Tolumonas auensis DSM 9187: one gene and its partner. The protein of the gene in region 2 interacts with the protein of the main gene of each other region in a pairwise test. Links are inferred from orthologs where the notes say so. Each region holds a gene or a part of one and is shown on either strand. Other genes may lie near its edges. The genes, in order: malT and dnaJ.

Region 1 (3,635 bases), 2.4 Mb from region 2 along the record:
GCAACGTGGAGCGCATCTACGACAACCTTCCGCGTCTGATGAAGGAATATGTCTTCGGTGGTGAGTGTGAAACGCCGGTACGCAAAGCGCTGCACGGCGATTCCAGCGGTGTGCGTGGCGCCGCCTGGTTGTGGCAGCGGGATGATCTGTAATCCGGATAATCACTGAGGTGTCCGCTAACGGACACCTCTCCGTTTTTCTTACACCCCATACCCCATCAGTTTCAGCAGCTTCTGTGCCTGCTCGACCGCATCCTGCCGGTGCAGAATGCCCAGTTTCTGATACAGATTGCGGATATGCGTTTTGATGGTGGTTGCGGCGACATCCAGCTCGACCGCAATCTGCTCATTGCTGTAACCGGAGTAAATCAGCCCCAGCACCTGCCACTCGCGCTGCGTCAGCGGACTGGTGCGGATCAGCTCCGGTACATTCGGATGATTCAGCAATTTCTCGACAAACCCTTCATCGAAATGGGCGAATTTGTGGCGGTGATGCTGGTTGATATCTTTCAGCAGGCGCTGCGCCTTGTGCTGCTCCATCTCTGACAAGGTATTCAGCTGCAATAGCTGCCGCAGCAGTTGCGCCACTATCTCGCCTTCAATCACGAAGTGACTGACAAAGCCGGTACGATTCGACAGCGTCAGCGCTTCCATCAGCGTACGCTGCGCTTCACTGCGCTCGTCACATTGCCAGTGCAGCACGGTACAGAGCAGCAGATTACGGTTGAGATCGCTGTACAGATTCAGCCGCCGCGCTTCTTCGTTCAGGTGCTGCAGAATTTCCGCAGCCAGATCGTTTTCCTCCAGAATCAGGTGCGCCCGGGCAATGTTACGCCACTGTCCCTGCAGAAAATGGTTACAGGCCGCGTCCGGACGTTCCGCCTGTGCCAGCCAGTTGCGTACCGACTGTTTGTCGCCGGTCATCTGCCAGTACAGCAGCCGCGGAATATCGGCATTATTGATCCAGTCACTGTGATAATCGGCATTGTGCAGCAGCACTTCACAACGCTGCAGATGCTGACTGGCGTTGTCGATATCGCCGCGTGCCAGCGACACTTTCGCCAGCATCGCCACACACTGCAGTTGCTGCTTCTGCTCATATCCCGCTAACACCTGCAGCCCCTGCCGGGCACAGCTTTCGGCTTCATCCAGCCGGTACCACGACCAGAGCACCTGCGCACGGATACGCAGCAAAAATTCATGCAGCGGTAATTGTTCCAGATGCTGGTTCTGCACCAGTTCCAGCGCCTTATCCTGCACCTCATACGCCGCCTGCAGGAAACCCTGTGCAATCAGGATTTCACTCTGCTGCAGCAACGCCCACAACGCATAGTGATAGGTACCGTGGCGCCGCGCCATCTGCTCGGTACGCTGCATCATCGGCAGTGCACTGCTCAGCTGCCCGAGATAATGGTGCACTTCGCCAATGACCGAGGTGGCGACAATCCGGCCATAGAAATTGGTCGGTGGCAGTTGCTGCAACGCCTCACGCGCCAGATGGATCGCCTCCTCCGGCTGGTTGGCATTCAGCGCCACCTGCGCCCGCAGCGCATTAAACTCACCCTGCAGCGCATCGTTGAGCCGTACCTGATGTTCCGCCATCGCCTGTTTCGCCCGCTCCAGCAAGGCATCCACCTGCGTGTAGCGGTGCTGGCTCTGCGCCAGCCAGGCCTGCAGCAGCACCAGATTCGGACTTTGAATGAGCTCGTCATACGGCAGTGCCTCCAGACAGCCGGACAGCAGCGCCAGTTCGCCATGATGGAACAGCGACCAGCCGTATTGCAGCAGGATCTCCCGCAGCAGCAGCGCATCACTGGCCGCCAGTGCATGGTGGATCGCTTCCGACGGAATGTTCAGTGCCTGCCAGCCGGCCGCGGCCCGCCGGTGTAGTTCCGGCAGTTCCGCCGCCAGTTGCTGCAGACAACAGTGCTGCAGAAACGAGGCAAACAAGGGGTGGAAACGGAACCAGATGGTATCGCCGTCCATGTCCATACGCTGCACAAACAGCCCCCGCCGTTCCAGCTCACCGAGCTGCGCCAGTCCATCCTGTCGGCCGGTGAGTTTCGCCACCAGCGAATCATTCATCGAACGCAGTACCGAACAACGCAGCAGAAAATCCCGCGTTGGTGCATCAATGCGATCCATTACTTCTTCCGCCAGATACTCCCACAGATAGGTAGTATTCAGACCGGAAAGTTTGCGGGCTGACTGATGGACCGTAGAACGGGAATCCGGTGAGGACAAGGCGATCAGCTGCAGTGCCGTTGCCCAGCCCTCCACTTCATCACACAGCGTGGCGCTCTCCTGCTCATCCATCGGTGTCGTCAGGCGATTACAGAAAAATTGCTGTGCTTCCTGATGGTTAAACGCCAGCAACTGGTTATCCAGCTCCAGCAACTGCTCCCTCACCCGCAGGTTGGCAATACCGAGCGGCGGCAATGCCCGCGAGATCACCACCAGCGTCAGATTGTCCGGCTGATTACGCAGGAAGAAGCGCATCGCTTCATGAATCTCTTCATTATCAATCAGATGGTAATCATCGATGATGAGGTAGGTCGGTTCGGTCCAGTCGGCCAGTTCGGCAAACACCTGCCCCAGCAATGATGATAGACGCGCGTACTGATGCTTCTGACTGAGCGACTCGCTCTTCACGCAATGGCCACCGGTCGCATGTTGCAGCGCCGCGACCAGATAACGGGCAAAACGCTCCGGCTGATTGTCACTGTCATCCAGCGAAAACCAGCCGACATGCGGCAATGTCGCCGCCCACTGCGCGATCAGCGTGGTTTTGCCATAACCCGCCGGGCCATGCAGCAACACCAGACGATAATCCAGAGCCGTTTGCAGGCGTTGCAATAACCGCTCGCGGGTGATGGCATTTTGCAGTCGTACCGGGCGACTCAGTTTCGAAGGGATCAGCATAACGTCATTTCCAGTTATCTGTGGTCTCACAACCGCCACAGAACAATATTTTCAACTGCGGCACACGGTGCCTGCCGGATGATCTTTTTTCAATGCAGTCACTCACAAAACCATACTAACCGCTCACTAATCGCCTGTCCTACGCCCTGCTCATCCTCCTCGCTAATCTTTTTTCAGGAGGAGGTAACAGCTGATTTTTCGCTTCAGGATAGTCATCAATCGATTTGGGTTTTCCTGATGACGAAGGACGAAACGAATGACAATCAAGAAGCAGAGTAAAAAGCCGGCACTGTTTTCGGCCGCCGAATTTGAAGCAGCACTGACCCGCCAGTGGCAGCGTCTGGGTTTGCAATCCGCCACTGAAATGACGCCATATCAGTGGTGGCTGGCAGTGAGTGCCGCCGTCAACGAGCAGGTGGCGGCGCGCCGTACTGAAGGACAACTGCGCGCGGCAACTGGTGCCGAACGCCATGTGAACTACCTGTCACTGGAATTTCTGGTCGGTCGTCTGACGCTGAATAACCTGATCAGTCTCGACTGTGCCGATGTCGTGGCCGACGTGGTCAGAAAATACGGGCGTGAACTGACAGACCTGCTGGAGCAGGAAGTCGATCCAGGTCTGGGCAACGGCGGTCTGGGCCGTCTGGCCGCCTGTTTCCTCGACTCGATGGCCGCGGTCGATCAACCGGCGATCGGGTATGGCCTGAGTTACCA
Region 2 (3,254 bases):
CCTCCGGGAGCGGCACCAAGATCTACGACCGTCATGCCTTGTTTGATCAATTTGTCTTTTTGCTGAATCTCATCAATTTTAAATACAGCACGGGATCGCAGCCCCTGTTTTTGTGCCTGCTGCACATACTTGTCATCAAAATGTTCTTTTAGCCAACGTGTTGAGCTGGCGGTACGCTTCTTTTTACTCATGTAAACGACTCTGGGAACGAACCCTATTAGTATTAAAGTGTAGATGGGGTTAAAATGTGGCGTTTTCAATATTTAATAAAGAAGAAATAGTGCCATGAATTTAACAACCAAACAAAAGCAATATTTGAAAGGACTGGCTCATGATCTGAAACCAGTTGTCATGCTGGGACAGCATGGACTGACTGAAGGTGTGCTGGCCGAGATAGATGCGGCACTAAACCACCATGAGCTAATCAAGGTTAAAGTATCTGCCGCTGATCGCGAAACCAAGAAATTGATCGTTGACGCGATTGTCCGCGAAACCAATGCGGTACAGGTGCAGGTGATGGGGAATGTCTTAACTCTGTTCCGTCCTTCCGAAGAAAAGAAAATCCATATTCCGAAGTAACTAACAACGCCATCTGCTGCTTTGTTTCAGTAGCAGATGGCGTCATCCTGCACAGCCGTCAGATATATTCAACCTGAACAATTTCAAAATCAACTTTGCCTGCAGGCGTCGTGATAGTTGCTACGTCATCGACTTCTTTACCGATTAAGCCACGAGCAATCGGCGAATTGATAGAGAGCAAACCAGACTTGATATCAGACTCATCATCACCAACGATCCGGTAGGTAATTTCTTCTTCTGTATCGCATTTCAACACAGTAACTGTTGCACCAAAAATAACGCGGCCATTTTTTGGCAATTTAGTCACATCAATGATTTGAGCCTTAGATAGCTTGGCTTCAACTTCCTGAATGCGACCTTCACAGAAACCTTGCTGCTCACGGGCTGCGTGATATTCTGCATTTTCTTTCAAATCACCATGCGCGCGGGCTTCCGCAATTGCCTGAATGATTTGTGGGCGTTGTACTGTCTTCAAATACTCGAGTTCTTCGCGTAATTTCTCCGCGCCGAGCACGGTCATTGGAGTCTGATTCATAACCTTGGACCTAATCGTTCTTTCTTAGCGTTAAGAAAACGCAATAAGAGAAAGATGATATGAAAAACTCATATCATCTCACTACAAAATGGAATACCCGACTATACCTCAGCGCCTGCCCGAAACAAACAGACACCCGCATTATTAGCCTGTCAGATCATCAAAGAATCGTTTTACGCCCTCAAAGAATCCATCTGCTTTTGGCTTATGTGTTTTCACACCTGAACCGTTCAGTGAATCTTCAAGTTGCTTCAGTAATTCTTTCTGCTCGTCACTGAGTTTTACCGGTGTTTCCACCACAGCTTTACATAGCAGATCACCTTCAGCACCAGAGCGTAATGAGCGAACCCCTTTACCACGCAGGCGGAACATACGGCCAGTCTGTGTTTCAACAGGGATCTTAAGCATTACTCTGCCATCCAGAGTCGGCACTGCAACTTCGCCACCCAAAGCAGCCGTGGTGAAACTGATCGGGATTTCGCAGTACAGGTTATTGCCATCACGAACAAAAATCGGATGCTCTTTTACATGAACCTGTACGTACAAATCACCGGCTGGAGCACCAAACTCGCCTGCTTCACCTTCACCAGCCAAGCGGATACGATCACCTGTATCAACGCCAGCCGGAATTTTAACGGACAGGGTTTTGGTTTTTTGCACACGGCCATCGCCATGACATTTACGGCACGGATCAGTGATGATCTTACCTTTACCATGACAGTGTGGACACGCTTGTGTAACCGCGAAGAAACCCTGACGCATTTGTACCTGGCCGGAACCGTGGCAGGTTGGACAGGTTTGTGCTGATGTTCCCGTACGGGCACCTGAGCCATGACATTCGTCACACTCTACCAGCGTAGGAACTTTGATCTCTTTGCTTACACCCCGAACAGCCTCTTCCAGAGTCAGTTCCATGTTGTAGCGCAGATCAGAACCTCGTGCAGCTCGCTGACTACGACGACCACCACCAAAGATATCGCCAAAGATATCGCCGAATACATCACCAAAATCAGCACCACCGCCAAAACCACCCGGGCCAGCCTGATTCGGATCAACACCTGCATGACCAAATTTGTCATACGCTGCGCGTTTTTGAGCATCAGAGAGAATTTCGTATGCTTCTTTAGCTTCTTTGAATTTTTCTTCTGATTCAGGGTTGTCGGGATTGCGATCCGGGTGGAACTTCATCGCCAGTCGCTTGTAAGCTTTTTTGATTTCCCGCTCATCGGCAGAGCGTTCAACCCCTAATATTTCGTAATAATCTCGCTTTGCCATAGTGAGTCATCCATACCTTTTTGTATAGACAGACGGGCGTTGGTCTCCCAACGCCCGTGATTACTGCCAATAGCTGTTAATGATGCTTATTTTTTGTCGTCTTTAACTTCTTCAAATTCAGCATCGACAACGTCATCATGTGCTTTACCACCAGCAGTATCTGCACCAGCGTCAGCGCCTTGATGTGCATGCTGATGCTGCTGTGCTTGCTGTTGAGCAATTTCCATCAGTTTCTGAGATGCGGTCATCAGCTCTTGCTGTTTAGCTTCGATGGTTGCTTTGTCTTCGCTCTTCAGTGCATCTTCCAATGCTTTTACTGCTGCATCGATTTTCGCTTTTTCATCCGCTGGCAACGCAGTACCTGCTTCGGTGATCTGCTTACGAGTAGCATGGATCAACGCATCGGCATGGTTACGCGCCTGAACTAACTCTTCGAATTTCTTGTCTTCAGCTGCATTAGCTTCCGCTTCACGTACCATGCGCTGAATTTCATCATCAGACAGACCAGAAGATGCCTGAATAGTGATGTTCTGCTCTTTACCTGTTTCTTTATCTTTCGCAGAAACATGCAAAATACCATCCGCGTCGATATCGAAAGTTACTTCGATCTGTGGCAAGCCACGTGGTGCAGGACGGATGCCTTCCAGGTTGAATTGACCCAGAGACTTGTTATCAGTCGCACGTTTACGCTCACCCTGCAGTACATGGATAGTTACTGCTGACTGATTGTCATCTGCTGTAGAGAACACCTGTGATTTCTTAGTTGGGATCGTGGTATTTTTCTCGATCAGCGTAGTCATCACGCTACCCATGGTTTCGATACCCAGTGACAGCGGGGTAACGTCCAGCAGCAGTACGTCGTGTT

Evidence for each region.
Region 1: the proteins of dnaJ (region 2) and malT interact in binary tests that used the Escherichia coli proteins (3 or more experiments, as listed by UniProt). The link is inferred for Tolumonas auensis DSM 9187 from one-to-one orthologs.

The regions. Positions count from the first base shown.
Region 1 is NC_012691.1:56,256-59,890, reverse strand. Bases 1-3,311 are described here. They hold malT (HTH-type transcriptional regulator MalT), read right to left. Parts: upstream 2,922-3,311; coding sequence 201-2,921; downstream 1-200. Other genes in these bases: malP (maltodextrin phosphorylase), read left to right, coding at 3,178-3,311; mak (fructokinase), read left to right, coding at 1-152. In the rest of the region: more of malP, read left to right, coding at 3,312-3,635. UniProt on the Escherichia coli protein: Positively regulates the transcription of the maltose regulon whose gene products are responsible for uptake and catabolism of malto-oligosaccharides.
Region 2 is NC_012691.1:2,473,748-2,477,001, forward strand. Bases 325-3,254 are described here. They hold dnaJ (molecular chaperone DnaJ), read right to left. Parts: upstream 2,390-3,254; coding sequence 1,259-2,389; downstream 325-1,258. Other genes in these bases: yhbY (ribosome assembly RNA-binding protein YhbY), read left to right, coding at 325-579; greA (transcription elongation factor GreA), read right to left, coding at 638-1,114; dnaK (molecular chaperone DnaK), read right to left, coding at 2,476-3,254. In the rest of the region: 23S rRNA (uridine(2552)-2'-O)-methyltransferase RlmE, read right to left, coding at 1-191; more of yhbY, read left to right, coding at 286-324.